DNA from 3 places in the Colwellia meonggei genome. Region 1 is predicted to be linked to each of the others. Evidence: riboswitches for the same ligand, from Rfam matches in the RefSeq annotation. Region 1 holds a riboswitch; each other region holds the start of a gene.
What was found. A riboswitch is a leader RNA that binds a small molecule or an ion and turns the genes downstream of it on or off. The one in region 1 is predicted to bind cobalamin.
Positions count from the first base shown of each region.

Region 1 (8,342 bases):
AATGTCATTGCGTTTGGTGAAATGGGCATAGGTAATACCACGATAGCATCCGCAATTATGGCAGCCATAATGCAACTACCTGCCTCTGATGTTGTAGGCCGCGGTACCGGTGTTTCTGATGAAGTGGTTTTAAAGAAGCAAAAAGTTATCGAGCAAGCACTTGCTCTTCATAAAGAGCAACTGACCGATGCTGAAGCTATTTTGCGCTGCCTAGGTGGCTTTGAAGTAGCGCAGATTACTGCTGCGATGTTAGCTGCCGCAGAACATAAAATGTTAATTGCTGTTGATGGCTTTATTTGTACGGCAAGTGCCATGCTGGCGATAGCAATTAATAAAAATGTTAAAGATTATATGGTTTTTGCTCATTGTTCTGGTGAGCAAGGGCATCAGAAAATGCTAGATTGGTTGCAAGTTGAACCATTACTTAATTTAGGCTTACGCTTAGGTGAAGGAACAGGTGCAGCCTTGTCTTTACCTTTGTTACAAGCTGCTGTCGCATTTTATAATGACATGGCAAGCTTTTCTGACGCTGAGGTAACAGATGTTACTTAGCGCTAAAATTGTTAATAAAGAGATAAATTTAATGTTATTGGCATTAAGTTTCTTCACGCGCATTCCCGTAAATATTAGAGCAGAAGTTGATGCTGAAATGTTAAATAATGCCAGTCGTTATTTTGCGTTAATTGGTATTTTGATAGGTACTTGTTCAGCGCTCGCATTTTATTTATTTGAGTTATTCTTGCCGGCAAATATTGCCTTACTGTTTGCTATGGTAGCGAGCGTGTTGCTTACTGGTGCATTTCATGAAGATGGTTGGGCCGATGTCTGGGATGGCTTTGGTGGTGGTTGGAGTGTTGAAAATAAACTGAACATAATGAAAGATAGTCGATTGGGCACTTATGGTGCTGCTGCGTTATTTTTTATTTTGTTATTAAAATACCAAGCGTTACTGGTGCTAATTGAACCAATGCTCGCCAATAGCATATCGGTATTAGCTATTTTTATATTAGGACACTGCCTGAGCCGAGTTATCGCAACAAGCTTGATTGCAGATATGCCTTACGTCAGTGAAGACGCTACTTCGAAAGTTAAGCCTCTTGCGCAAGATTTATCAGTGAACAGTTTCTTAGTTTTGTTAGCTACTGGTTTAATTGTTCTTTTACTGTTTTTACCACTAATGACGACCGTTCAACTTGTTGGTGTTTTGCTGTTATTGCGTTGGTGTATTAAAAAGTGGTTTATGAAGCAATTAGGCGGATATACCGGTGATTGTTTAGGAGCTGCCCAACAACTCAGCGAAATCATTATTTATTTATCACTTTTTGTCTTATTGCCGGAGTCGTTGTAATGAATATTAATGATGAAAAAGCTAGTCATCATCAAGCGAAAGTTCAGTTGATACTTGGTGGCGCTCGATCAGGTAAAAGTTCTCTCGCCGAACAGTATGCTGCGGCGTTAAATATGCCGGTAACTTACTTAGCAACAGGACAAGCCTTTGATGCGGAGATGGAGCAGAGAATAAAACAGCATCAGCAGCAAAGACCAGTACATTGGCAACTTATTGAGTCACCACTACTGTTGGCTAAAACGTTAGCAAGTGAACTATTAAAGGCACAAGAAAAACAAGAGAAATCCGCACTGCTAGTAGATTGCTTAACGTTATGGCTGAGTAACTGTTTGTGTTATTCAGGTGATGAGCAAAATACTGATAACGAAGAAATAAACCTCAATTATTGGCAACAAGAAAAACAGCAATTGCTTGCACTGTTAAATGATATTCAACAGCAAAAATATTTGCACATTATCTTAGTAAGTAACGAAGTTGGCCATGGCATTGTGCCGATGGGGGAGCTATCTAGGCAGTTTGTTGATCAAGCTGGCTGGTTACATCAAGCCATTGCTAAAGTTGCAGATAATGTTGAATTTGTTATGGCGGGTTTGCCACTCACTTTAAAGTCAGCAGGAGCTAGGTAAGCCAATGAAAACGCTAATGATACAAGGCACAACCTCAGACGCTGGAAAAAGTACGCTAGTTGCTGGTTTATGTCGGGTTCTCGTTAATGCTGGCATTAATGTTGCGCCGTTCAAACCACAAAATATGGCATTAAATAGTGCAGTTACAAAAGATGGTGGTGAAATAGGCCGAGCACAAGCATTACAAGCAATCGCGGCAAAAGTTGAGGCACGCGTTGATTTTAATCCTATTTTACTAAAGCCAAATAGTGACACTGGCGCGCAAGTGATAGTGCATGGTAAGGCACTATCAAACATGGAGGCGGGCAAGTATCACGACTACAAAAAAGTAGCGATGCAAGCGGTTGTTGAGTCTCATCAACGTTTGGCAAACGAACATGATGTACTGCTAGTGGAAGGAGCAGGAAGCCCAGCAGAAATTAACTTGCGTGCTCATGATATTGCCAACATGGGCTATGCCGAAAAAGTGGATTGTCCAGTTATTTTAGTGGCAGATATTGACCGCGGTGGTGTATTTGCCCATTTAGTGGGGACGCTTGAATTATTGTCGGAATCAGAGCAAGAGCGAGTTAAAGGTTTCATCATCAATCGTTTTCGCGGCGACATTAAGCTATTAGAACCTGGCTTAGATTGGCTTGAACAGCGCACAGGTAAGCCAGTTTTAGGTGTGTTGCCATATTTGCATGATTTAGCGTTAGATGCTGAAGATGCCGTCGAGCTTGATAACAAAGTTACTGAAGCAAAAGTTAAAATATTTGTTCCGCTGCTGCCACATATGAGTAACCACACTGATTTTGACCCGCTGCGATTACAGCCTAATATTGATCTGCAATATGTAAAAATTGGCCAATCACTGCAAGGGGCAGATTTAATTATTTTGCCAGGAAGTAAAAATGTTACTTCAGATTTAGCCTTTCTTAAGCAACAAGGTTGGCAGCAAGAAATTGAGCAGCATCTTCGTTATGGCGGTAAGGTCATGGGCATTTGTGGCGGCTATCAAATGTTAGGTAAGCAAATATTTGACCCTGAGCATATTGAATCTCATGTTGAGCAAGTATCAGGTTTAGGTTTGTTGGATTTTACCACCACGTTAACTCGAGAAAAAACCTTAACGCAAGTAAGTGCGAGTATGGCGTTTAACGGTGAAACCTGTCAGTTAACTGGTTATGAAATTCATTGTGGTGTTTCAACAGGGCCAGCGTTATCTAAACCACTACTACATATTGAAAGTGATGGTTTAGGCAAAAAGCAATATACACCGGATGGCTGTGTTTCTGACGGCTGTATCTCTGAAGACAATCAAATAATTGCCACGTACCTACATGGCTTTTTCGATTGCCCGGAGCCAACACAAGCGGTACTCGATTGGTTAGGTATTAAGGATTTAGTACAATCCGTTGTCGATATTAACCAGCACCGAGAAGAGCAGTTAGAGCGCTTGGCAGATATCTGCAAGCAGCATCTAGATATGGAAAAAATTCAAAGTATTATTGCACAAGGTGTTGATACGCCACGCGGTAATGGTTAAGCCTAAATTCTGAAGCTGTTGATGCTAACAGCAATAAAACTAGCTAATAAAAGTATTCGATTTAGCAATGAAAAAAATTTAAATAAGCGACAGTAAGTAAATTTCTTAGTTACTGTTTAACATAGCAAGTTCGAGGGAAGAAGGTGAGACGCCTTCACTGCCCCCGCAACGGTAATTATAGCGGTGAAACTCATCGCTACATAAGTCCGAGCACTTGAACTTGCTTAATTCACACTGTGTTTACGCAGTAATACATATGGTGCGGTGGGCATCGTTAATGAGGTCATATGAACATTAAGCAAAATAACTTTTTCAAAAAATCATTTTTATCACTAGCGATTGCTGGTGCTATGTCGGCATCGTTCACTGCTTCAGCGAATGCTGATGAAACTGTTGACGACATGGAAATTATTTCGGTAACCGCATCACGTACTCCAATGAGTATTGCAGATTCGCTAGCGAGTCAAGTTGTGATTACTCGTGCTGATATAGATCGTATTCAGCCTAAATCAGTATTAGATATATTATCAACTGTTGCTGGTCTCGATATTTCAACATCTGGTGGTCGTGGTCAAACTTCATCAGTATATATGCGTGGCGCTAACTCTGGTCACACTTTAGTTTTATTGAACGGTGTTCGTATTAGTTCCGCAAGCCTAGGTTCTACCAATGTGCAAAATATTGCCCCAGAACTTATTGAGCGTATCGAAATCGTTAAAGGGCCCCGCGCAGCTTTATGGGGTTCTGATGCTATTGGTGGTGTTATCCAAATCTTTACGCGTAAACTAAATAGCGGTGAACATTTTGTTAGCGCCAATGTTGGTAGCGAAGGCTACAGTATGCTTAATGGTGGTATTGGTATTGAGCATGGTGATGGTTTTACCAGTCTAAGTGTTGAACATGAAGAAAGTGATGGCTTTGATGCGAAAGACGATACTGAAACTGATGATGATGGTTACAGTTTTGACTCATTTGCAATCAATGGGCAGCAGCAGGTTAGCAAAGACTTACGCTTAAATTGGTTAGCGCAATTGGATCAAGGTGACACCGAATACGATAGCTCTTTTGGCGCCAATGAAAGTGAAGTTAATAACCACGTTTGGCAAATAGGTGCTAACTATAAATGGCAAGCTAATAATATTAATAACATCACACAATTTAATATTAGCCAAAGCCGCACCTCTAATATAGCTCATGGCAATGGCACCAGTAAAAGTGAAGGTACGCAATATGATACTCGTCGTAACCAATACTCATTGTTGAATAGTAGTGATCTTTCTTCGCAATGGTTATTGAACTTGGGTGCAGATTTAATTCAAGAGGAGCTTAAAGGTAGTAACGAGTATGACGAAAAAGAACGTGATACCACAGGTGTCTTTGCTCATGCTATGTTTAACGAAGGCAAGCTATCTTATGAATTAGCTGCACGTTATGATGATGTTGAAGGTATTGACTCTGAAACTACTTTCAACACCAGCGTTGGTTACCAAGTAACAGAGAGCACACAAGTAAGTTTTTCTGCAGGTACTGGTTTTAAAGCTCCTACGTTCAATGACTTATATTACCCATTAAATTGGGGTTATGTTGGCAATAAAGATCTCGTATCAGAAACTTCAACAAGTTATGAATTTAGTGTTAAAAGCCAATTCAATGCTTTATCAGTTGCCTTTAACCTTTATCAAACAGACATCGAAGACTTAATTGATTGGAGTGGTACTGATGCAGATAATAATGTAACTCCTATAAATGTTGACGATGTTGAAATTAAAGGTGCTGAAATTGGTGCAAATTATCAGGGCTTTGGTGGCGTACATCAGTTTAATGTTAGCTATATCGAAGCTGAAGATGTATCAACAGGTAAGCAGTTAGGCCGTCGTGCAAAAGAGCACGTTAGCTATCAATTTGATACAACAATTGGTAACGCGGACGTATATGCTGAAATTCAATATAAAGGTAAGCGTTATGACTACCTTTTTGGCGGCGCAGTTGTGAAGCTTGATAGCTATTCATTGGTGAACTTAGGCGTTAGCTACCCAGTTTCTGACAATGTTAAGCTGCAAGCAAAGGTGAATAACGCATTTAATGAAAATTACCAAACTTCAAGTGCTTACTTTACTCAAGAACGTGTTGCTTATTTTGGTATTACTTATCAAAACTAGTTAATTAGATAATTTTTACTCGTTTAAAGGGCACCAAATTTGGTGCCTTTATTATTTTCGATTTGCTTTAGAATATTACTTAGTTAAATTAGCGGAGCTTAATTGTGTTAGTGCATTGATACATGCTGCTTGAAGTCTGGTCATTTCAGACTCTAAAGCAATGCCAAACCTTAGTGTGTCGAGTTCATCTGAAAGTCGGCAATAAACGCCTTGCTGACATAATAAGTGATAAATCGCTTTCGCATTATTAGCTTGATGAAAGCTCAAGGTGAGAAATAAATCACAACCTTCAATGGCGCTAACTAATTCAGAAGAAAATACCTGCCATAACAATGCTTCTTGTTGTGTGCGTAGCACGTGTAATTTATCGCGTTGCTGGTTATGCCATGCTCTGTCGTTGAATGCGTGTTCTGCGATGATTTGTGCAGGGCCATTTACTTGCCACGGGCCTAACAGTTCACTAAATTTTTTGCACCAATATTTCCCCGCTACTAAAAAGCCAATGCGAATGCCGGCTAAACCAAAAAATTTGCCAAAAGAACGTAGCACTATCAGGCTATCTTCTTCACAATCACCACCAACAATAATTTCAGAACAATAAGACTGCTCGTCAGGCATAACGTCAATAAAGGCTTCATCGACAACCAACAAGCCATTAAGTTGTTTTAATCTTTGATGATATTGTTTGATGATATCGCGAGGAAAAAACTGCCCAGTTGGGTTATTCGGGTTGATGATCACAAACACACTATTTGGCTCTAATTCTGTTATATCAGGTAAAACATCATGGTAAAAATGTAGCGTGAATCCTGCTATTTCCCATGCTTGCGCATGCTCTTTATAGCCTCGTTCTGGCAAGTAAACTATTTGGGCTGCTTTATTACCTTGGCGATATAATTCTGGCAAAGCTTTGATAACTGCTTGGCTGCCATTAGTTTCCACTAATTGTGCGCATTGGTAATACTTTTTTGCCGCGACAATAAGCTCAGGTTTTTGTTGTGGTAGTTGTTGCCACGCACTTAAGGGAATATCAGGAACAGGGTAACTTATCGGGGCAATTCCGGTTGATAAGTCGAGCCAGTCAGCCATAGGGATTTTATATTTCTCAGCAACTTGCTGAAGCTGACCACCATGAATTAATGCCATTTCGTTCCTATTTCTGCTATGAATTTACTCAGTAGAGTTATTCAGAATTATCTCAAATAGATGATTAATTGAAAAATGAAAACCGCAATAAGTAGCAGTAAACTGGCTCGGCTGACGAGGCTTAAACTTGCTGGAATATCATCACTGCTAACGTTATTTCCTTTACCTAAAGTAACTGAGTTAACTTCTTTGCCATGATAATGAGCGCTGCCGCCGAGTTTTCGGTTCATTACAGTTGCACCAGCAGCCATTACCCAGCCACCATTATGACTTTTATATTGCATGCCTTGACGATAGGCATTAACGATTGCTTGAATGAAATTCCTTTGCTTCAGTCCTTGTATTGCATATAAAAGCGTACAGCACTTTCCTGAAATGAATCCTAGTAAATCGTCTAATCGAGCACTTGCATAACCAAAGTTGATAAAGCGTGAATTTTTATAGCCCCACATCGCATCTAACGTATTGGCGAGTCGATGCAAAATAACCAGTGGTGCACCGCCAATAAGATAGTAAATCAGCGATGCAATAACGGCGTCGTGACCATTTTCAAGCATAGACTCAACCGTGGCACGCGACATTTCTTGTTCGCTAAGCTGTGATGTTTCTCTACTAACAATGTAACCCGTAAAATGCCGTGTAGTTTTTAAGTCTCCCGATTTTAGCGGTTGATAAATTTGCATCGCGTGTTCTTTTAAACTGGTTAATCCCAGTGCTAAATAAAGCACAATAGCATCGATAAATACTTGCCAGTACCAAACTAAATCCTGCAAAAAATAAACATATAATATCGGTAATGGCAGCACCAATAAACACCATGCCATTGTGCCAAGTGCTTTTGTTTTTATCGGCTTTTCACCTGTGTTAACATGTGTTAAAACGCTTGAATTTTGCTGGCTAAAATTGAGCAATGCTTCTAATTGATTGGCGAGCCAACCAAAGCCAACTAAATAATGAAAACGTTTTGCTTCACCCAGTAATTTATCGAGAATAAGCGCAAGTGAAAGGGTAATTGCAAGGGAGAACTCAGGCGTTAAAATTAATGCTTTTTCAACAATTTCATTAATAAATTGACTATCCATTGCCGCTGCCAAAACCTAGCCCAGAATAAGTATGAAAATTAAATGACTACTTTTCATATTTATTCTGACACCTGCTGATTCTCAAGTTGAAAGCGCTGTTGTTGGTAGCTTAAAGTAAACAAGCAGCCGTTGTCGAACAGCTCGTAGGCATTACTATCTGAATTCACACCTAATTTAGCTAAGAAGCAACGTAATGCTTCACCATGAAATATTACCAATAAGGTTTGATTTGAGAACTTCTTGGCAAAGTTTTCTAATGCTTGATATACCCTAAATCCACAGTCGATAGCGCTTTCTCCACCTTCTGGTTTGAGTTGGGTAAACTGATGCAATAACTCATGATAACTTCCATCTTGGCTGAAACTTTCTACGTTTTTTCCTTGCCATTTCCCCAAGTTCCGCTCAGCTAAATCTGGGTGGTTATCGACAGGAACATCTAGATGGTTTTGACAA
Region 1 is NZ_BAAJLZ010000006.1:155,263-163,604, forward strand. It holds gene cobT (nicotinate-nucleotide--dimethylbenzimidazole phosphoribosyltransferase) at 1-552, shown strand, start outside; gene AC27E9_RS14970 (adenosylcobinamide-GDP ribazoletransferase) at 542-1,348, shown strand; gene cobU (bifunctional adenosylcobinamide kinase/adenosylcobinamide-phosphate guanylyltransferase) at 1,348-1,974, shown strand; gene AC27E9_RS14980 (cobyric acid synthase) at 1,979-3,502, shown strand; cobalamin riboswitch at 3,586-3,738, shown strand; gene AC27E9_RS14985 (TonB-dependent receptor domain-containing protein) at 3,790-5,661, shown strand; gene cobD (threonine-phosphate decarboxylase CobD) at 5,737-6,807, opposite strand; gene AC27E9_RS14995 (cobalamin biosynthesis protein CobD/CbiB) at 6,855-7,889, opposite strand; gene AC27E9_RS15000 (histidine phosphatase family protein) at 7,949-8,342, opposite strand, start outside.

Region 2 (12,149 bases), on a different contig from region 1:
GATCACTCGAAATGCTGAGCGGATCAGCATCATCATGCTTAATATGAATAAAGGTATTTTCAGGTTTATTAAAACGGCTAATCCCCCCTCCATAGGTTGCCAGCCAGATATGTCCGCTAGAAGACTCAAGTAATTGCAATACGTGGTTACTACTGGGGCCATTTGAAGGAATACTTTTATCCAGCTCAAATCGATGAATTTCCCCATCGGGAGCTATTTTATTAAGCCCTCGATGAAAAGTAGAAACCCATATATTACCTTCAGTATCTTTAATAATATCTGTCACGCTATTGGCAGAAAGTGAAGATAAATTATCGGCATCATGCTGATAACTTTTTATAGTGTTATCTTTAATATTTACAGCAAAAGCACCAGAAGCTCTCGTTCCAACCCATAATAAATCGCCATCAGCAAATAATGACATGACTCTATATTCACTAAAATAAGCATTAAAGGGCACCGGTGTTATTTTATTGCTTAATGTGGACATTTTATAAATACCACCACTATAGGTGCTAAAATATATTTCATCTCTATTAAACTGTGCAAAACTAGTAATATTGTTATTTTTTAACTCTGGATTAGTTTGCGTACTATATTGTTGGAACGTTGCCATATTTGGATCCCAACGATTAACCCCAGTAAAAGTACCCACCCACATGATATTATTACTATCTTCAAAAAATGTAATTACAAAATCATTACTTAAACTAAACGGGTTACTCGAAGAGTGGGTATAACGCTGAAATTGCTTTTTTTGGCTATTGTAAATTAATAACCCTTTGTCTGTGCCTATCCAAATATTCTTTTGTTTATCTTGATATATTGACTCAATTGTATTACTTAAAATTGAATATTGGTTTTTTTCATCAAACTTAAAGTGCTCATATTCTTCGTTTTTAGGATCATATTTAAGTAAGCCATTCTCAACTGTACCAATCCAGATATAACCAAAGCTGTCATAAAAAAGTGAATTAATAAACTGTAATGCATTAGATTTAACGTTACTTTTGATACCTGTAATTGAGCGTATAAATTTACCATCTAGATCAAAGATAGAAATACCGCCACCATTCGTGCCAACCCATATATTTCCATCTTCAACTTCCATAATGCTATGAACAGTATTATGGGTTAGGCTAGGAACTATTCCTGCTTCTTGCTTTATATGTTTAACTGTCCAATTATTTTTACCTATGTTCCCAGCGCTAATTTCAGAGATAATATTTAAACCATTTTCAGTCCCGATCCATATTTTTCCTTGACTGTCTTCAAATAAAGCATTAATAGTATCATTTGTTAGTAAAGCCTCACTTTGCTTAGTAGAAAATTGCACGAAATCTTGACTACTTTCTCGGTAAAGATTTAATCCGCCACCAAACGTAGCTACCCATAAGCGCTCTTTTTTATCAATAATTATCCGGCTAACAACATCAGAACTTAATGAATTGGGAATTGAATTATCATGGTGAAAGCTCAAAAATTTATGGCCATCAAACCGTGCTAACCCCTCAGATGAACCAAACCACATGAAGCCATTCTTATCTTGAGCAATTGTTCGAACAAACTTATAAGACATTGGATTATCAATACCAAAGCTTTTGAACAACCTAACTTCTTTAGATACGCTAGAAAAACATACCAGAGTTAAAATGATAAAAAGAAGTTTAGTTTTCACAGGCAATTTTCTCTCAAATTTATAAATACTTAAGTACTTTAATACAATAAAAAAACCACTGCATCAAACGCTAATTACGTTATAAATGCAGTGGTTGTATAAATGTAAAAGTTTTAAGTTATTACTCAGGTTGAACCCAGTTATTCACGCTTATGCTAGTATTATGACCTTCATCAAAGTTCATTTTCCATATTAACGCATTTGTTCCTACGTTCATTTTCCAAATTAGAGCATCTGCTTCTACATTCATTTTCCAAATTAAAGCAGAAGTTTCAAAATCCATTTTCCAAATCAATGCATCTGTTGAAGCATTATCTTGTGCTGACATTGTCGGATCATTAAAGCCCATTTTCCAAATCAATGCATCACCATTTAACTGACTTTCATCTATTTTCCAAACATATTCATCGCCTAAACCTTCAACATAGAAATTTCCGTCTGAGTTTATATTTGCAGGACCATAAAAGTGCTCTTCATCATTTAAATCTTTGGCGATATCCAACATTTTATTCGCACAGTTATCAGCAGAACTTTCAATGGCAAAATATGCACTTACTAAACCAGCTCCTTGTTGAAAGACACTGTAACGTTTAGTTTCATCTTCATTATCAGCACTATAAGCACTGTCCATTAAACGACATTTCACCTGATCAGGTGACAATGTAGGATCATCAGTTAATATTAACGCTACAACCCCAGAAACAACCGCTGCAGCCTGTGATGTACCCGACATTTCAAAATAGCGACCACCATCATGAAATTCCGGATGCTCTGATACTATCTGAGAATCAAACGACATCAATCCAGAAATATGACCGCCTGGTGCTATTAAGTCAGGTTTAACAAAACCTTCTGGTGTAGGCCCTGAAGCACTAAAGCTTGCAACTTTATCATCATTATATGCAAATGGAGTGTAATCATCTGTCATGGCCCCGACTGTAATAATGTAAGGTACATTACCAGGTACACCTATTGTCATTGGATCCGGTCCACTATTGCCAGCAGAAGCAACTACAACAATTCCTGCTTGCCAAGCTTTCATTACTGCTCTATTTAGCGGGTCATCCCAATAGTTTGATCGAACAGGGCCACTAAATGACATATTTAATACGCGTAAGTTAATTTGATCTTTAACTTGTAAAGCCCAATCAATTCCACGTATAACATCGGCATAAGTGGCTTTGCCTTCTTCATCAAATGCTTTTATACCAACATGTGCGGCATTTGGCGCAACACCATATATTTGACCGCCGCTATCATAATCACTATTGGTGGCAATACTCGCGACATGTGTACCATGACCATTAGCTTCGTCGTCATAATTACTTACGGTATCGTTAATTGCATCATAAGTGCCCCAAGCTTTATCACGCCCCTTGAGATCAACAGACAAACCAGGTAACTGATCTAAACCAGTATCAAGAAAGCCAATCGTAACACCTTCACCATAATTACCTGTACGATGAACATAAGTTGCATCTACTTGCTCTGTTACAACCGATTTAGGTTGCCAGCGACGTTGACCAAACCCTAAACCACTTAACTCAACTTTATGATTAGTCGATACTTTAATTTTTTGTTTCTCTTGCAAAGACTTCAATTGCTCAGCAGTTAATTCAACTGCAAAAGAATCAATAATTTTTAATTCATGCGTTGGGGTTGCACCTAACGCCTTTAAGTTACTCTTAAGTAGTAAGACGTTTTTTGCACTAATAATATAAGACTGTGTTTTACTATTATTTTCTGCGGAAGATTTAAAGCCTATTAATAACGCTATAGCAAATACTCCCCCGATAATTGATATAAGCTTTACCTTGCTTTTATTCGAAGTGAACAACATTTTTATCCCCTTTTGCCCATTACATTTTCTAATTATTTTTAAAAACATTAGGGTGAGTAACTTCATATGTTTTACAACAATTAGCAAAGACTAACCTCTCGCTAATAACACTTTTTAAAAGCAATAAACTTTTAAAACTACAAGTAAACACTATCACACCGCTGAACGACTTTTAACTCTCGATTTACGTTTTTTTAACAAACAAAAAAAACAAAAATATCCAGCTCAATAAAAGCTGGATATTTTAATGACTTACATTTATTTAGTTAGAATGACACACTTGATTCATCAGAACAGTTATCAGTCCCCTGATCACAAACTTTATAAGTAAATGAACCAGACGTTCTAAAACTATCAGTATAAGCACCGTCATTTGAAGTGGTAGTTCTCAACGTACCGTTTCGGAATATATCAACACTACTAGTCGACGCGCCAGACCAAGATAAGTCTACCTTGTTTTTACCCTTAGCACGGTACCCGTTAGTTGTTAAACTAATATCCCCACTTGGTGGCGGCGTAACACCACCATCACAGCCATTTGCTGTTAAGTAATCATTGGCGGCTTTCGCTTGTGCAATACCGTGACCAAAGTAAACATCATGACCCGCAGTGCCACTATCCATCGCAGTAGCTTTTAATGCGTCTCGAATTTCGGTACCTGTACAGTTATTGTGATTTGACCATACTAATGCAGCAATACCTGATACAGCAGGTGTTGCCATTGACGTACCAGTCATTAAGCCGTAATCACTTGTACCAATTGTTACATTAGCTGTCGAAGCTGCCAATAATGCAGAGCGATCTTCAAAAGCAGCGCCAGCGGCAGGAATAGACGTAGTATTAGTATCACCTAATGTCGCATATAACATGCCTGTTTCATTATTAATGATAATTGCACCAATACCGCCAGAATTTTCACAATTTTGCACTTTATCGTGAAATGAAATGTTACCACGGTCAATTAAACAAACATTACCATTGGCACCACTATCAGTCGCTTCAGCAGTCCCCATATAATAAATGCTACCGTTTGCATTTCCTGCATTTTCCATCGCAGAAGAAGCAAATGCTTGACCATCTGCACTTACAATAGAATTTGTTGCCATATCAGCAGGGTAAGTTGATAGTACATCAACACCACCAGCCGTTATCTCAACACAAATAGTTTCATCAGTCGTTGTTGTTTGTCTTTTCCCTTTACCTGTAGTTACCGTACAACTTGGAAACTGAGACTCAGTATAACGACCATTATTGTTATCATTACCACCAACCATCATCACTGATGAATAACCTGCAGGGTACGAGCGTACATTGTTGCCGTCATTACCTGCTGCAGCAACCACTAAACCACCTGCTTCGGTGAAGGCTTTAAAGGCATTCTCTTCAGTGCTATTGGCACCACCGCCACCTAAACTCATGCTAATAATGTTTGCACCTGCTTGCGTACATTTGTTTGCGGCGTGTGCTAAGTCAGAAGAGTAACCCCAACCATCAGCATTAAAGACTTTAACAATATGCATATCAACACCTGGAGCCATACCTACAATACCAATATTGTTATCTGCTGCACCTATAGTTCCAGCAACATGCGTTCCGTGTGGTCCACCATGCTCATCCCAATTACCAGTGCCGGAATCATTATCACCAGTAATATTATTCCAAACAAAATCAGGATTTGAACGGTCTAAACCAGAATCAATAACACAAACTTTCATACCAGCATTGGCATTGAACGTTACTTGATCAGCTTGAGATTGATATACTGAATAAGGCGTTAATTGTTCTAACATCGGATTGCCTGCGTCATCACTAAACGCCGACATTAATTCACGTTTTTGATCGGCTTCAATAAGTTGAATATGTGGGTTATTCATTAGGCCTTTAACTTCTTCTAAAGATTTTCCTTTAAAAGATGCTGCGATAAAACCATTTCCATCTACTTTCAATTCAGCGTTCAACTTTTTAGCTAACGCTTTAACAATTCCTTTTTTACTTTCATCGACTTTGATGATGTACCTATCATCAGCTGCTTGTGCAGAAAATGCAGATGTTACTGCGATTGCAATTATAGAATTCGTAAATTTAGAAATTTTCATAGATGCTCCAGGTGTCTCTATATTATTTTCGAATATAAACATTCGATTTTTATTATGTAGTTTCAGGGCTTAACTCCTGAACGTTTTTTGATACTAACAGTTAAGAAAAAACCCCCTAGTAAATATGCGACATTTTTTAATAGAAAAACGACAAGCAACAAAAATAACCATAAAATACAAGCAATTAAAATAAATCAATTTTATTTATTTGTCGGGATATTACTAATTACCGTCTTATTATTGCTATTACATTTGAGGTTAAAAGGTCATGATGAATGAGGTGATTAAATCGCCAACCAATAAAAATAATGCGTCCGATGCTTCAAATTTAAAAAGCATTCAGCGCAATAACCGGAGAGACTCTTAAATGAGAAACATACAAAAAATAAGCTTAAGCGCAGTAGCACTTTCTGTTCTTACTGCAACAGCTAACGCTCAAACATTTGAAGCAGCAGAATTACAAGCTATACCAGTAAATACCGGCTCAATGACAGCTGTGAATACAGACTTTAGCCAATGGCGTGAAAGTCAAAAGTTTCAAAGTCATGACTTTACTGACCGTATTATCGTTAAATACAAAAGTGGCTTTGAAGCGCAAGCACTAAGTAATTTTTCTTCAGAAAAAGCAATGCCTGCGGGTTTAGCTAAAAAAGCAGGTCATAGCCTGAAACACGTGAAAAAGTTAAAAAATGGTCGTCACGTTATTTCTTTAGGTAAACAAAAACATATCAACGATGTTAAAGCCATGGTACTTGAACTTAACAGCCATGTTGACGTTGAATTTGCAGAACCTGATTACAAACGTTATTTAATGGCGCAAAACCAGCCTTGGGGTATTGCAGACACCCAGTCAGATCTTATTTCTGATAATGACGCTGCCAATATGACCGTATGTATTATTGATTCAGGTTATGAGCGTGCTAACCCAGATTTAAATGCTAACAATGCATCAGGTACAAATAACTCAGGTACTGGTAACTGGTACCAAAATGGTGGCTCTCACGGTACTCACGTTGCAGGTACCATTGCCGCTGTTAATAACTCAGAAGGTGTTGTTGGTATTTTGCCAAACACTAATGTTAACTTACACATTGTTAAAGTATTTAACGAAGCAGGTTGGGGTTATACTGGTGAACTAGTTGATGCTGTTGATACTTGTGTAAATAACGGTGCAAAAGTAGTTAACATGAGTTTAGGTGGTTCAGGTTCAAGCAACACAGAACGTAACTCATTACAAGCTGCTGCTGATGCAGGTGTTTTACTTATTGCTGCATCAGGTAACGATGGTGATGCTACACTTTCTTACCCTGCCTCTTACGATTCAGTTATGGCAGTAGGCGCACTTGATCAAGGTCGCCAACATGCAGAATTCTCTCAATATACATCACAAGTTGAAATTTCAGCACCAGGTGAAGCAATTCTATCGACTGTTGCCGGCGATGGCCGTTTAGGTTACATCACTTTAGGCTCAACAACTTACGGTAACGATGAAGTTGTGCCACAAACTCACTACATTCAAAGTGGCGGTAGCTTTACTGTTAGCAATGTAGACAGTTCTGCAAATGGTGTATTAGCCGCTTGTACTATATCAGGAAGCAGTTATAGCTGTTCAAATGTTTCAGGAAACATTTGTTTAGCTGAACGTAATGATAACCAAAAAGGTAGCAACTACCCTGAAATCAATCCAGCTAAAGCGTGTGCCGATGCCGGTGCATCAGGCGTGATTGTTTATAGTAATAGCGCTCGTCCAGGCCTTCAAAATCCTTTTTTAGTTGATGCTAACTCTGATGTAACAGTACCAACCGTTTCTGTAAACCGTGAGCTAGGTTTGCAACTTATGGGTCAACTTGGTACGAATGCTAATTTAAATGTTGTTGGTGGCCAAGATTACGCATACTACAACGGTACTTCAATGGCGACTCCTCATGTAGCTGGTGTTGCAGCATTGGTATGGAGTAATAACCCTGATTGTTCTGCGACTCAAGTTCGAAATGCGTTAAAATCTACAGCAATTGACTTAGATGTAGCAGGTCGTGATGACAAAACAGGATACGGTTTAGTACAAGCGAAAGCCGCATCTGATGCTCTTGCAGCTAGTTGTAGTACTGTAACTCCGCCTCCTACAGGTGGCAATGTATTAGAAAATGGTGTTGCTAAAACAAGTTTAGCTGGTGCTAAATCTGAAGAGTTAAGCTTTACGATGGAAGTTCCTGCTGGAGCAACTGGCCTGAGTTTCGATATGACAGGTGGCACAGGTGATGCTGACCTTTATGTTAAGTTTGGTTCAGCCCCTACAACATCTAGCTACGACTGTCGCTCATGGGCAGGTGGTAATACTGAGTCATGCCCTATTTCAACGGCACAAGCAGGAACATATCATGTTAAAGTAGTTGGTTACACAGCATTTACAGGTGTTAACTTAACAGGCAGCTTTACGGAAGGATCAACAGGTGGCGGTGCTACAGGAGGCAGTGCTTCAGTTAATGATATTAGCGTTAGTCGTCGTGCATGGACTTACTACACTATTGACATTCCAGCAGGCATGGCAACTTTTGATGTAGTGACTAGTGGTGGCACTGGGGATGCAGATTTATATATTCGTCAAGGAAGCAACCCAACAACATCAAACTATAGCTGTAAGTCAGAAAACAGCAATAATAGTGAGTCGTGTACTATTACTAATCCTGCTGCGGCAACTTGGCACATAGGTATTTACGGGTATAGAGCATCAAGCGGTGTTAACATGAATGTAACATACAACCCATAGAGTTAAACTAGACTCCCAACTAGTGTTGTAATTAGGGGAAGTACAAATTGTGCTTCCCCTTTTTTTAACTAAAAATCAAATAAAACGACTCTCTCGATATTAATTTTCTTTCGATAACACCATCAAGCGTTATGTAAACTTTTCCTCTAAATGTTATAGTGCGGGAAAATTTTAGGTGCTCAAATTTACTTTTAATAAAGTGCGGCTGAGAGAATAGGGAAATTGGTGTAAATCCAATACGTGCCCAACGCTGTTATGACGTTTATGTTTGATAATAAACCACTGGTAATTTTACTGGGAAGGTATCAAACATAATTTATATTTACTTTAGTAGTTATAAAGCCCGTCTGAGTCAGAAGACCTGCCTAAAATATCAATTGCACGAAAGGCCGATCGTTGCTTAATCCAATAAGGGGAATATTTTGGGTATCAATAACCACGCTAATAACCAAACAAAAGACTCAACGAATCAGTCTTTGTACCAATTCAGCCAACAAGCACAACATGGTTTATACCAAGCTATTTTTAATCGCCGTGATGTACGCGGACAATTTCTATCGACAGCAATTCCTAATGAAGTGCTCAGTAAAATAATTTATGCCGCACATCATGCCCCATCAGTTGGCTTTATGCAGCCTTGGGATTTTATCGTTATTCAGTCACCTGAAATAAAAAAACAAATCCACCAAGACTTCACGCTAGCACATCATGAAGCACAAGCGATGTTTGAAGAAAAAAAGCAAACACAATACAAAAATCTAAAACTCGAAGGCATTATTGAATCGCCAATTAATATTTGTATTACATGTGATCGAGAAAGAACAGGGAAAACTGTTATCGGACGAACACATATGAAAGAGATGGATCTATACAGTTCAGTATGCGCAGTACAAAATTTATGGTTAGCTGCTAGGGCTGAAGGTGTTGGTGTTGGCTGGGTATCAATATTGCACCATGGCGCACTAAAAAGCGCTCTTTCGCTGCCGGATAATGTAGTACCCATTGCCTACTTATGCTTAGGTTATGTTAGTCACTTTAAGGAAAAGCCAGAGTTGGAGTCAGCTAATTGGTTATCAAGACGCCCGGTAGATGAATTAGTCAGTTTCGACACTTACGGTCAAGAAGCAAGAACGCCAGAAGAACAAGGATTTATCAACCAGTTAAAGACAGATAAAACATTCCCACACTCATTTAAAGAATAATATCGTTTTCTAAATACAGATAAATAAAAGCGTTTACAAACAAACGCTTTTATTTCTGCCACTGTTCTTTGCTTGATATAAAGCTGTATCTGCTTGCTCAAATAAAGCTTTCCAATTAAGCTCCTCTTTTCGCTCAGCAATGCCAATAGAGACGGAAATTTTTGGTAAGTACGCTTTAGAATCTCTTTGCATTAATTTAAGACTTGCAATTGCTAACCTTATTTTCTCTGCAATTTCATGCGCTTGCCCCATAGTTTTATTTACCATAACAACCACAAACTCTTCACCGCCGAACCTTACCGCAATATCATTATCTGAAATGGTATCTTTAATAACCTTAGCAATACGCTGAATAACTTTGTCGCCGATGAAGTGACCAAATTGATCATTAATATTCTTAAAATGATCAATATCAATCGCTAAAGAAGAGTGAACTTGTTCGATATCAATATCTTGTAACTTAATATCACAGCCACGGCGGTTAAATAATCCGGTTAATGAATCAACAATAGCTTCATGGCGAGCTGCTTCAAGTTTTGACTTTAAAAAGCTCACTTCACCACATGCATGGGTTAATTCTAAAGAAAGCTCGCTATGTTGTTGCTGTGACGTTGTTATACTGCTCATTAAAAAGGCAACGATATTTTGCATCGACTTATGATATTCATTCTTCGACAACGCTTTTTCAGCCTTTTTCAAATTTGACGCAACAACTTTATCACTATCAACTTGCGAGTTAATTTTTTCTAAAGTTGAAGTTAACGACTTTTCGATGGGATCCAAAATTTGTTTATCAATAGCATGTGAGTTAGAGATATACTTTTCAAAAAGCTCTTCAATAAAGGTTAAATCGACTTCTTGGTATGTGTCGACATGTCGCTCTAGTTCTGCAGATAGTTTTTCATTTCGTTTGCTAGCGTGAAGGTAAACAACAGAATAATTTACTGGGCTGGGGGGAATTTGGTAATGAGACAAAAACTCATTAGTTGATTCGCTGATCTTTAATGCCTCATCAAAATTATCTTTAATAAGCACAAAACCTCCTCAAGAATCTCTTTATTTTTATTATCAACAACAAACAATTAGTTAACGTCCACTAAAATGTAAACATTTTGTTACCTAATGATTTTAGAATATATAAACAATCGTCATTCAACAAGTATTAAACAGCTAATTTTGAATTAAAATTAGGCTTTAGTTCAATAATCGTTAAGTTTTAGTACGCTTTCGTCACATTTATTTGCGCTACGAAGTAATTCGCACAGTCTACAACAAACAATATCTAATGGCTTGATATAAAACAGCTAAATGAGCACTTTTTTTGACTAATACCAGCTGATAAAGCAAACTTGTGCAAACTTTAAACTTCAATTTTTAGAGAATAAAAATAATGAGAAAATTTGCTTCGCTATGCTTTGCATTAGCTTCTACTGCAACCTTAGCCGATGAAGGCATGTGGCAACCACATCAACTACCTAGCATTGCAAACAAGCTTGTTGACGCTGGGCTTAAACTTGACCCAAATAGTCTGACTAATTTGACTAGCTTTCCTATGGGGGCCATTGTTAGTTTAGGTGGCTGTACAGCTTCGTTTGTGTCAGATAAAGGTCTAGTTGCTACCAATCATCACTGTGTTTATGGTTCGATTCAGTACAATTCAACAGAAGAAAATAACCTACTTAAGAACGGTTTTTTAGCAAAATCATTTAAAGAAGAATTACCTGCCACTCCTGGCAGTCGTATATATGTCACTGAAAAAATAACACCAGTAACCGAGATTGTTAATGCTGCATTAAGTGACAATATGTCAGGTGCTGAGCGTTTTAAAAGTATTGATAAAACATCAAAATCATTAGTTGCAGAATGTGAAAGCGATGCTAAGTACCGATGTAGTGTCGTTAACTTCCATGGCGGCTTAGAATATTACCTATTTAAACAATTAACCATTCGCGATGTACGTTTGGTTCATGCCCCAGCCAGTAGTGTCGGCAAGTACGGTGGCGATATTGATAACTGGATGTGGCCACGCCATACTGGCGATTACGGCTTCTATCGTGCTTATGTAGGCAAAGACGGCCAACCAGCTGACTACAGTGAAGATAATGTTCCTTACGAACCTAAGCATCACCTAAAAGTAAATAAAAGTAGTGTCGATGAAGATGACTACATTATGGTGTTAGGTTACCCTGGGCGTACAAACCGTTATCGCACCGCATTAGAAGTAGAAAATCAATTTACTTGGGTTTACCCACAAGCAAAAGCTTACCGCGAAGAAATTATTAACTTAATTCATGATAATTCAGCACCAGGTAGCGATGCCCGCATAAAGTACGAAAGCACTCTTGCTAGTCTTGCCAATTATGCAAAAAACTATGGCAGCATGATCGAAAGCTACAATAAAGGCACAACCCTTGTGCGTAAAAAGTCTTTAGAAAAAGAACTTAGTACATGGATTAGCGCCACAAGTGAGCGAAAAAATAAATACGGCGATGCTTTAAATGGCCTCAACGACTTGATTAAGCAAGACCAAACAACTCAAGCACGTGATCTTATTCTAGGCTATTTA
Region 2 is NZ_BAAJLZ010000003.1:1,648-13,796, reverse strand. It holds gene AC27E9_RS08600 (two-component regulator propeller domain-containing protein) at 1-1,609, opposite strand, end outside; gene AC27E9_RS08595 (S8 family peptidase) at 1,800-3,518, opposite strand; gene AC27E9_RS08590 (S8 family serine peptidase) at 3,785-5,614, opposite strand; gene AC27E9_RS08585 (S8 family serine peptidase) at 5,982-8,381, shown strand; cobalamin riboswitch at 8,538-8,764, shown strand; gene bluB (5,6-dimethylbenzimidazole synthase) at 8,804-9,583, shown strand; gene AC27E9_RS08575 (GGDEF domain-containing protein) at 9,617-10,618, opposite strand; gene AC27E9_RS08570 (S46 family peptidase) at 10,974-12,149, shown strand, end outside.
Region 2: linked by a shared signal. The riboswitch ahead of bluB (5,6-dimethylbenzimidazole synthase) and the one ahead of AC27E9_RS14985 (TonB-dependent receptor domain-containing protein) in region 1 are both predicted to bind cobalamin.

Region 3 (12,149 bases), on a different contig from region 1:
GTAGATATTGTGCATTGAATATTATCAATGCACGGTTTATCAATTTAAGTTATCGCCTATACTTGTTGCTATTTTTTCTGATAGTAGTTACGACTTTTTTCTGCTTGTTCACATAAGTCGGTAAGGGCATTTAAGCTGCGGGTTGTCATGCGATGTACTACATCAGCATCGAGTTTGATAATTTGCTGGTGCTTTACCGCTGGTATTATTGGCCATTTCTCCCATGGGTAACCCTCTCTATCAACTTGGTTTTCAGATAAAGGTTGAATAATAATATCAACATTGGTTTGTAATATTTGTTCAATATTAACTTGCGGGTATTTAGCATCTGCCAAATAAAAAGGGTTACTAATACTACAGATATCTAAAAACTGTTGAGGCCAGCTACCTTTAGCGATAGTTGTTATTGGCCTTGACCAAACCTCGTAAAAACCTTGTAGTGTCGGCTTTTGCTGATATTGTTCTTTAATTATTGATAAGTCGTTAAGAAACTTAGTAGCGACATCAATTCCTTGCTGTTTATGGCCTGAAAGCTCTCCGAATAAACGTAGCTCTTTGGCAACATCATCAAAAGTATATGGTTGTGAATAAACTACGTTGAAGCCCAACTGCTTGATGCGGGCTAAGTCATCACTTGGGTTGCCACTTTTCCAAGCAATAATTAGATCGGGTTGCAATTCAATAACACGCTCAAGTTGAATACGTAAAGAACTGCCTATTCTTGGAATTGTCTTCGCATCTTCTGGGTAATCTGCATGCTCGGTAGTGGCAATAATTTGCTCGCCAGCGCCAACATCAAAGAGCATTTCAACAATATGAGGTGCTAACGCTATGATGCGAGGTTTAGATATATTGTTATTAGCACTTTGCTCAGCGCTTGTAGCTGCTGTTATACAGGCGAGTACAACAAGTAATAAGGTGCGAAATTTCATTGCTATTCCATATTTTAAAAAATTAGATGTTAAGCCAATCAAATACTGTTTAGTTGCATTTGACTGGCTTTGTTGAATGGCTAACGTGAGAAATTTACCAGTCAATGCCTTTTTGCGCTTTAATGCCGTTATCAAACGCATGCTTTGTTGGTTGTACTTCACTTACTGTGTCAGCTAATTCGATTATGCTTCTATGGCATGCACGGCCAGTAATAATCACATGTTGCATAGCAGGGCGGTTAACAATGGCTTCAATCACTTCATCTAAGTCTAAATATTTGTATGACACCATGTAAGTTAACTCATCAAGTAGTACCACATCGACCGTTTCATCTTTAAGTAAACGTTTTGCTTCTGTCCATACTTTTGTTGCGGCGGCAATATCTTTTGATTTGTCTTGAGTATTCCATGTAAATCCTGTCGCCATGACATGAAATTCAACACCATTTTTTTCAAGTAAGTTACGTTCGCCACACTCCCAGTCACCTTTGATGAATTGTAATGCTGCGGCTTTATAACCATGGCCCACTGCGCGTGTCACCGTTCCAAAACCTGAAGTAGATTTACCTTTACCATTTCCGGTAATTACAATTAATAGGCCTCGATCTTCTTGAGCAGCGTCGATTCGCGCATCTACTTTTTCCTTAATACGTTGCATACGCTCTTGGTGTTTTTGATTTTTGTCTGCTTCTGTTGTCATATTAATTATCCTGATTTGCGAGTGCGATACATGATCGCTAAAAAGAAAATACTACCAATGGCGGAAGTGATAATTCCAATGGGAATTTCAACATTACTTAGTGCACTACGTGCAATAACATCGACCCAAATTAAAAAACAACCACCAACTAATGCTGAGCCAATAATAAGCGGCATAGTTGTTACGCCAACGAGTTGCCTAACGATATGTGGGATCATTAATCCAACAAAGCCTATGCCACCACAATAGGCAACAATAGTCGCGGTAACCGCCGCACATAAAGCTAATAATATAAGTCTTAATTTATCAACATTTACCCCTAAACTTGCAGCGCTTTCATCGCCTAGCAAAAGTGCATCAATATGTCGATGTAAGGCAAAAATCGAGATCAAAGTGATTAATACCATGGCGCTGATTAAGTAAAAGTGGAACATTTCAACGCGTGTTAAACTGCCCATTAACCAAAATATAACGCGATTGGTAGCGAAAGGATCACCAAGATAAAGAATGAAATGACTTATAGAGCCCAACATAAATGACACAGCCACGCCCGTTAATAATAAATGGTTCATATTACGTAATAACGTGGCAATGCCAAAGACGATAATGACCGAGAATAGTGCTCCTAAAAATGCAGCAAGCGGTAATGCTAACATTTGCTCATCAGTAAGTACTAAGGTTGCAATGGTTGCACCAAGCCCCGCACCAGAAATAATACCGAATAGGTAAGGGTCAGCAAGAGGATTTCGAGTCACATTTTGCAAAATAGCGCCAGCACATGCTAGACCCATTCCTGCGACTAAACCGACAAGTACTCGAGGAATACGAATTTGCCAAATAACCATGTCATGCATTGGTGTAGAACATTCATTTATTACACATCGAGCAATATCTAAGCTTGTTATTTGTGCGGGACCAAAGGTCATTGCTGTGATTATTGAAAATAATGTTAATGCCAATAAGCAAGTGAATACCCAAGCACTTTTAGCTTTTATTAAGTAGAAAAGCTTCATTGCTGAACCTCTGTTGATTCATCTACATTAGTTTTTGGGTAAAAGTGAACTCTAGCAAAGGTGTTTGAATTGGTAGGTTGCTCGCTGCTAGTATGGGTTAGTTGATCAACATTATCGCGATAGCAAGGTAAGCCAAATACTTCAGAGAGTGTTTCGGGGTTTAATGCTTCATCAACATTTTTATCGCTAACTAGCTTACCTTTATTCAGTAACAGTAAACGAGTGCAATACTGTGCTGCAAGGTTAAGATCGTGAATGGTCATAATTACAGTAATATTAAGGGCTTTGACCAGTTGTAATATCTGGTGCTGATAAAAGATATCTAAATGATTTGTTGGTTCGTCCAAGACTAATATTTTTGCTTTTTGCACTAAGGCTTTAGCAATGAGTACCCGTTGTTGTTCACCACCTGAAAGGGTATTAAAAAATTTATTTTGGCTGGCTGATAAACCTACTTTTTCTAACGCGAGCATGATTTCTTTTTTATCAAGATCTGTGTCATTCGCAAATAATGACTTGTAAGGTAATAAGCCCATACGGACTACATCGTAAACTTTAAGCTCAAATATTGGTGGCGATTTTTGTACAACTAAAGCAAAAGTTTGTGCAAGTTCATGGGGCTTGTAGTGACGTATGTTTTTATTCTTTAATTTTATTGTGCCTTGCCAGTTTTTCGTTTGATTAAGTAAACACTTAAGTAATGAGGTTTTGCCAGCACCGTTTGGGCCAATAATGCCAATAATATCTCCTTGACCAAGGGTAAATGAAATATCATTTAAAATAGTTTGTTTTTCAACCGACCAAGACACTGATGCCAGTGTTAATAACTGTGTCATAACAATTAACTTAGTGTTTAAAGAACTGCCATGCGGCAATACTTAATTGGTGATAGCAATAAAAAGTGTCGGTAGTTCGGTTCATTTTGTGCAGCATTACCTTTTTCAAACGGTTAATTTGAATGTACTAATTGTAATAATCTAATTGTGCAGAAAGGGCAAGTACAAGCACCACATAAGCTTTTGTGGATAAGTAACTTTCGTGTATTCCCGCACGGCGTTAAACTATTAGGTTATTTGATAATAATGATACTAGGTGTCCTGACTTATAACTTTTAGAAGTTATCTACAGTTGCGGGTACAGTCACGGACTTTAACCGTGTTCCCTATTAATTAACCTAACAACAAAATGATTGCTAATCTTGCTAAGTTAAATATATCAATCTAGTGCTGATTTTACGGTTAACAGTGGCGCTTTACAATGAAAACTCTTGGCTAAGGCAGTTTAAAGACAAATTACACTAAATAAAAAAAGGAGCCGAAGCTCCTTTTATTTTTCATGGTTTGAAATAGTTATTATTAGCGAATAGCTATTATCTTTGCTACCAAATTTTTACACGTTTTTCCGGTGCAATGTACATAGCGTCACCTTCTTTTACGTCAAATGCTTCGTAGAATTCAGGCATATTTGATAACGAACCTAAAGCACGAAACTCACCTGGTGAATGCGGGTCAGTTGCTACGCGGTTACGTAATGATTTTTCAACCATTTTTACGCGCCAAACTTGTGCATAACCCATAAAGAAACGTTGGTCGCCAGTTAAGCCATCAATAACTTCTGCTTCTTTACCATTTAATGATGCTTTGTAAGCTTTATAAGCAATAGTAACACCTGATAAATCGCCGATGTTCTCACCTAAAGTTAATTTACCATTAACGTGTAGATCATCGAATACAGCGTAGTTATCATATTGTGCAACTAAGTCATCAGTACGAACTTTAAACGCTGCTAAGTCTTGCTCTGTCCACCAGTTACGTAAGTTTCCGTCACCATCGTATTTACTACCTTGGTCGTCGAAACCGTGGCCCATTTCATGACCGATAACGGCGCCAATACCACCGTAGTTAACGGCGTCGTCTGCATTTAAGTTAAAAAATGGTGGTTGTAAAATAGCGGCAGGGAATACAATCTCATTTTTAGTTGGGTTGTAGTAAGCGTTAACCGTTTGTGGTGTCATGCCCCATTCTTGACGATCAATCGGGCCGCCAAGTTTATCAACTTGTTTTTGATGTGAAACCATACCAGAACGCATTTTATTGCCGACTAAGTCGTCACCTTTGATCACGAGCTTAGAGTAGTCTTCCCATTTGTTCGGGTAGCCAATTTTAGGGTCGAAGCTAGCTAATTTTACATGTGCAGCTTTTTTCGTTGCATCAGACATCCATTCTAATTCGTCAATACTTGCGCCGTATGCACCGCGTAAGTTCTCAACAAGTTGGGTCATGCGTGTTTTTGCTTCAGGCTTAAAATGACGACCAACGTATACTTTACCAATAACCTCGCCTAAATTACTGTTTACTACAGAAACACCACGTTTCCACATTGGACGTTGCTCTTTACGACCACTTAATTGTTTTGAGTAAAAATCAAAATTTTCATCATCTAATGCGGTAGTTAATGAACTTGCAAAGTTACTAAGCGTGTGGAACGTTAAGTATGTTTTCCAGTCATCTAAAGAGGTGTCTGCAAACGTTTCACCAAAACCTTTTACGAATGAAGGTTGGTTGATAATTAGATCTTTCTGTGCACCTGCGCCTTGTGCTTCAAGATAAGCAGTCCAGTTGAAGGCGTCAGTTACAGTGTTTAAATCGCTAACGTTAAATTTGTTATAACGTTTTGTACTGTCACGTGATTCAACTTTAGTCCAATGGAAACCAGCTAGCTTTGTTTCAAGCGCCATAATTTTTTGTGCAGCGGCTTTCCCATCTTTAAGACCAGCTAAATTGAACATGTTTTCAATATGAGCAACATAGCCATCACGTAAGGCTACGAAGCGATCAGCTTCATTAAAGTAGTAATCACGATCAGGTAAGCCTAAACCACTTTGCCAAACATGCGTGGCGTAACGAGTAGAGTCTTTTGCATCTACGCTGATATAGAACGCTAGTGGGCTACCAACACCAATTTTTTGGTTAGCACCAAAAAATGTTGCTAATTCATTTTTATCTTTTAAGCCATTAATGTCATCAAGAATAGCTTGAACAGGAGCAATACCAGCAGCGTCACGCGCTTCTGTGTTCATGTACGAGCGGAATAAGTCAGCAACCTTTTGCTCGTCACTACCCATTTTTAAGTTTTCAGTAGCTGCTAGCTCTTCAATAATAGCTTTTACGTTGTCGTCTGCTTCATCACGTAAGTCGTAAAATGAGCCAATCGACGTTTTATCACCAGGAATTTCATTTGAATTTAACCAAGCACCGTTAACATAACGGTAAAAGTTATCTTGTGGGCGAACTGATAAGTCCATATTTGCTTTATCAATTCCAGAAGCTAAAGCTGTTTTTTGCATCACTGGCGCTTCAGTTACTGCTGTTGTGCTAGTGTCGTTATTACAGCCAGCGATAAACAGTAAAGATGTGCATACTGCACTTGTTATTATAGTTTTCATTTTATACTCGCAATTTAGTCATTTTATAGTTCTACGCCTTGATATTAATAATTCTCCGCTTTATTTACTAGTGAAATGAAACCTTTGTTTACATAATCTTAAGTTAGTCGCGTATTTTATAATTTACAGCCAAATAGCAAACGTGCTGATTATTGATTAATTCATTGTTAATTAAGAGTTTTATGTAAGTCGTTAGATGGTGCTGTTTTAAAAGCTTTAAATAGGGTACAGCTCTACAGTTCTTGTTGTTTAAAGCTTTTATTGTAAATTTTAACTATTTGATGGCTGTTTTTCGTTAAATGATGAAAAGTTAATGCTCAAGTCGGTAATATTTTTCTAAGCTGTGGTATGCTCATTGGTAAATTAATGTTGGCTTTTGGCCACTTAAAATGAAGAAAGGATTAATGTTTCAACCTGTTAGTGTTTTTATTGGCTTAAGATATAGTCGTAGCAATCATGGTAAGGGATTTGTCTCCTTTATTACTTTTTTTTCTATCATAGGTATTGTACTTGGTGTTGCCTCGTTAATAACGGTTGTGTCAGTCATGGATGGCTTAGAGCAAGAGCAAAAAAGACGTGTATTAGGTTTAGTTCCGCATGTTCTAATGTCTGAACAAAGTGGCCATTTAGATAACTGGCAGGCGCTACAAGCGAATATCAGTGAAATACCTGAGGTGAAATTTGTTACGCCTTATCAAGAAAGTGAAGCGTTGATTCAATCGAAGTCAGCATTGCAAGGTGTTTTAGTACACGGCATTATGCCTGAATTTGAACAGCATAATATTATTCAAAGTGCCATGGAATATGGTCATCTTAATTCGTTGTCAGATAAGCCCTTTGGTATTGTATTAGGGCAAGCATTAGCACGAAAGCTTAGTGTGAGCCTTGGAGACTCGGTTCGCTTAACGCTACCTAACAAAACATTATTCACGCCGATGGGGCGTGTGCCGGTTCATAGAACTTTTACCGTTGTTGGCCTTTTTAATGTGGGTTCTCAAGTTGATGAATCAATGGTGTATATCCATATTAAAGATGGCGCTAAACTGCATCGCAAAAAAGGCGATGGTGTTAATCAGCTTAGGTTATATTTACATGATGCGTTTAATGCCCTAAGTGTTATTGAAAACCTAAGCATAGAGTACAACAGTTATAATTATGTTAGCTGGCAGGAAAGCCAAGGGGCTTTGTTTGCCGCTGTTAGTATGGAAAAAAACATGATGTGGCTAATGCTAAGCTTAATTGTGGCGGTGGCGGCATTTAATATTGTTTCAGCTTTGGTTATGGTGGTTATTGATAAACAAGGTGAAATTAGTATTTTGCAAACCTTAGGGCTTGACCGATTAGGTATTGTGAAAATATTTATGACTCAGGGCTTAACCAATGGAGTATGGGGTGTCGTACTAGGGGTTACACTTGGGGTTTTGTTAACTCTTAATTTAAACACTTTATTTAATGTACTCGGCGTTAATTTACTTGGCGGCGGACAAGAGTTGCCAATTGCACTCGACCCAATGAACATTTTTATTATAGTAAGCTCGGCGCTATTAATGAGCTTTGTTGCAACACTTTATCCGGCTTTTCGTGCTGCACAAACCCAACCTGCACAGGTGCTCAGAAATGAATAATAGTTTAGCCAATGTAAGTCAAAAGAATATGGAAAGTACCTTGAAAAAAGATAATGCAACTAACAATGTTCAAACCACTGATGATAAAAGTAAAAACAGCTTAGCACTGGGCTTAGAATGCAAAAACTTAACTAAGTCTTATCAACAAGGCTCAATTGAAACCTCAGTGTTATCTGAGCTTAACTTGGCGGTAAAAGCAGGTGAACTTGTTGCTATTGTTGGTAGCTCTGGCTGTGGTAAAAGTACCTTCTTGCATTTAGCAGGAGCTTTAGATACCCCAAGTGCCGGTGAAGTATTGATTAATGGCGTAAATATTCACCAATTATCAGAGAAAGAACGAGCTAAATTTCGTAATCAACACATAGGTTTTATATATCAATTTCATCATTTAATGATGGAGTTTACTGCAGAAGAAAATGTGGCCATGCCGTTATTAATTCGTGGCGATAAACCTAAGGCAGCGTTATCAGAAGCGAAAGCAATGTTAGCCCAAGTTGGCTTAGGACATAGAGGTCATCATCGACCGTCAGAGTTATCAGGTGGCGAACGTCAGCGTGTTGCTATTGCCAGAGCTTTAGTGACTAAACCTTCACTCATTTTGGCGGACGAACCAACTGGGAATTTAGACTTTGATACTGCCGAACAAATTTATCAGTTATTGCAAGAGCTAAATAGAACAGTAAACACCAGTTTTGTTATTGTTACTCATGATTTAACTTTAGCCGGGAAGATGGATCGACAATTACGTTTAGATCATGGCCATTTAAAATCGCTGAAAAGTACATTAGATGTGACATTAGCGCATGGCGAGGATAGTTAAGTGTTAAAACCGTTAAGTGTATTTATTGGTTTGCGTTATGTGCGTAGCAGGCAAAACCAAGGCTTTTCGTCGTTTATCTCTGCATCTTCTACTATCGGTATTGCAATAGGGGTTATGGTGCTAATTGTTGTACTTTCAGCAATGAACGGCTTTGAAAGGGCGTTAGCTCAACATTTATTGTCTATTGTTCCTCACGGTGAGGTTATTGCTGTGAACGAACCCATTGATAATTGGCAAGGAAATGTTGCTAAAATGCAAAAACATCCCAATATTTTTGCTGCTGCGCCATTTATTAAAACTCAAGGAATGATGCAGCGTGGTTCAGAGTTAAAAGGAGTCGAAGTTCGTGGCGTCAATGTTCAATTAGAACAGCAGGTTTCGGCTATTTCTCGTTATATGACGGAAGGGACGTGGCAAGATTTACAGCAAGAAAATGCCATTGTTGTTGGTGCTGGTATTGCACGTAAGTTATCACTCAAAGTGGGTGATAAAGTACAATTATTATTGCCTCCAATATCTAAAAGCAACAACAATAATAGTGCTAAACAGCAATTTCCTGTACCGATAAAACAACATGCCAATGTGGTTGGTATTTTTAAATTTGGTGGCACTGTTGATGACACACAGAGTTATATTAACTTAGCGATGGCAGGGCAATTACTTGGCTATCAAGCTGACGAGGTACAAGGGATTCGCCTGGCGGTAAATGATGTGTTTTCTGCTCCACAAATTGTACGAGATGTTGCTTTTAATTTTGATTTTTATGTTTATATGATTGACTGGACGCGCAGTCATGGCCATTTGTTTAACGATATACAGCTAGTACGTATGGTGATGTTTATTGTTTTGGTGTTAGTGATTGCTGTAGCAAGTTTTAATATTGTTTCTACCTTGATTATGGCGGTTAATGAGAAAAAATCAGATATTGCAATATTAAAAACCATGGGCGCGAAACCTAGCACGATAATGACTAGCTTTATGTTCCAGGGGCTCATGAACGGTATTGTTGGTTGTTTTTTAGGTGCTTGTTTAGGAGTTTTAATTTCTTTAAATTTGACCGATATTATTCGTGCTATAGAAAGTGCGCTATCCGTACAGTTTCTTTCTGCAGATGTTTATTTTATCGATTATTTACCTACAGTGCTTCGCCAACAGGACGTTATAAATACCGTTGTTACGGCGTTAATTATGAGTTTAGTGGCAACGATTTATCCTGCGTGGCGAGCAACTAAAGTTGAGCCAGCACAGGTGCTTGGACAAGCATAAAAATTAAGTTGCTAGTATCTAAATAAAAAATCAGACCTAGGTCTGGTTTTTTATTTCTTTTTATTGTTGGGCTCTACTGGCTCGACGCTTTCGCCACTCCCTTGCAACAGAGTAACGCCAAAGACTATTAATGGTGATATAGCCAAGTAAACCGAATATGGCAGCTAAAGCACCACAACCAATCAGAAATGCTGGACCTATGGTTGATACGCTATCGACCACCCATTGCCAACTTGCTTCAAAAGTAAACTCACCCGCGGGTGCGCCAATAATCCAAGTGCCGACTAAATAACAAAAGTAAAAAATTGCAGGCATAGTTAATGGGTTAGTTATCCAAACAAGGGCAATCGATAAAGGTAAATTTGCATGTACTATAATGGCAATGCCTGCAGATAAAACCATTTGGAATGGCACGGGAATAAATGCAAAAAACAAACCTACAGCAAAAGCTTTACTTACTGAGCGACGATTAAGGTGCCATAGGTTCGCGTTATGTAATAGATCACCAAAAATCTGTAAATGTTTATTGGTTTTAATCGTTTGATGATCAGGCATCAGGCGTTTAATTATTTTTTTGGGCATAAATTTATTTAACTTAATTTGGCTAAATGGAAATCGATCACTATGGAATGGTGGCTGCTTACATTTTTTCTTGGCGCTATTTTGTCACTATTCTTACCAATAGTGCCAGAGATTTCTTTACTGTTTTTGATCTTAACTGTTGCTTTCATACTATTTCGATTTCATCAACTTCGCCTATTGGCAGTATTAATTTTCGCTGGTTGCTGGTTATTAATGTCAGCCAATCATCAACGTAACACGCTGGCCAATAATGGTATTAATTTAGCTGAACAACCTCGAGGTGTTGTCACTGTCAAAGGTACGATAAATAATATTGTTACTCATCAGCAAACGACAAATCGCTTTAATTTTATGGTGAGTCACTGGCAAAATGAAAAGCTAAATACGCCGTTCGTTATTAGATTAAATTGGCAAAAACCAAGTCAGCAACTTTTACAAGGCCAACGGTGGCAGTTGGCGGTCAAATTAAAACCCGCGCACGGTTTAGCAAATACAGGAGGCTTTAATTATCAAGTTTGGTTAATGCATAATCGTATTGTCGCCACTGGCTATGTTAAGCAAGATACTGCTAAGAGTATTAAGAAAAGTGGCACGCGCAATAATCGTTTACTGTCCAGTAATATTGCTTGGCGCCAAAAGCTGTATCAAAAATTTACTGAGTCACTTGCTAAAAAGCCTATGCAGGGTGTGCTTATAGCGCTTGGTTTTGGCGAGCGCGGAAAGCTAACTGCTGCACAATGGCAGGTATTGTCAGCAACTGCGACGGTACATTTAATCGCAATCTCAGGTTTACATATAGGCATAGTAGCGTACTTTAGTTTCATTCTTGCACGCGGGTTACTTAGAATGCTGCCGTTGCATAAATTGTTAATAAGCAGGCAACAAATAAAGCTTATGGCTGCTAACGTTAAGTATTTCCCTATATTATTTAGCTGTGGTATTGCTTGGTATTACGCATATTTAGCAGGCTATTCTATTCCAACATTACGAGCTCTAGTAATGTTATTACTTTTTTGGCTATTAAAGTTATCGGCTATTAATGTCTCATTAATTCGTTGGCTACTTCTAACTATTCTGATCATTTTGCTATTTTGGCCACTAAGTTTACTTAGTGCCAGCTTTTGGTTGTCGGTATCAGCGTTAGCCATCATTTTTATTACTTCTTCGCGCCTTTTAACAAAAGTAGCCAGTGATAAAGTAAATGAGACTAGCAAAATATTTACTGAAACTAGTGATGCAATATCTACCACTAAGAGAAAACTGGTTGTCTTAGAATTTTTAGCGAATATTAAGCAAAGAGGTTATCTGTGGGTTAAGTCGTTATTGATTGTTCAATTTGCGCTAACTATTGCTATGTTACCTATTGCTGCCTTGCTAAATTATCAACTGCCGCTGTTGGCGTTTTTTGCCAATATAATTGCCGTACCGTTAATGAGCGTAACAACCATTCCTTTGATGCTATTTTCAGTACTTAGTGCGCCGATAAATGACATGTTAAGTCAGCTATTTTTGTATCTAGCTCATTCAAGCATGGAACTTATTTGGCAATGGTTAACGTTTCTTAGCCAATTTACTTGGCCGCAATGGAGTATTTCTTTTGACAGTTTATCCTTACTTTACTTCGTTATCTTCAGCCTTTTCTCGGTTGTATATTTTCGTTTGAATAAGTTTGTTATCGTAATTATTGTAAGTGCTTCGGCTGTTGTTATTTCATTGACTTTATTTATGCGTCAAAGCGAGGATAGTTGGCAATTATCAGTGTTAGA
Region 3 is NZ_BAAJLZ010000002.1:53,714-65,862, reverse strand. It holds gene AC27E9_RS06445 (cobalamin-binding protein) at 69-932, opposite strand; gene cobO (cob(I)yrinic acid a,c-diamide adenosyltransferase) at 1,027-1,632, opposite strand; gene AC27E9_RS06435 (FecCD family ABC transporter permease) at 1,638-2,645, opposite strand; gene AC27E9_RS06430 (ABC transporter ATP-binding protein) at 2,642-3,481, opposite strand; cobalamin riboswitch at 3,716-3,845, opposite strand; gene AC27E9_RS06425 (M13 family metallopeptidase) at 4,024-6,090, opposite strand; gene AC27E9_RS06420 (lipoprotein-releasing ABC transporter permease subunit) at 6,495-7,715, shown strand; gene lolD (lipoprotein-releasing ABC transporter ATP-binding protein LolD) at 7,708-8,535, shown strand; gene lolE (lipoprotein-releasing ABC transporter permease subunit LolE) at 8,536-9,801, shown strand; gene AC27E9_RS06405 (DUF2062 domain-containing protein) at 9,862-10,383, opposite strand; gene AC27E9_RS06400 (DNA internalization-related competence protein ComEC/Rec2) at 10,426-12,149, shown strand, end outside.
Region 3: linked by a shared signal. The riboswitch ahead of AC27E9_RS06430 (ABC transporter ATP-binding protein) and the one ahead of AC27E9_RS14985 (TonB-dependent receptor domain-containing protein) in region 1 are both predicted to bind cobalamin.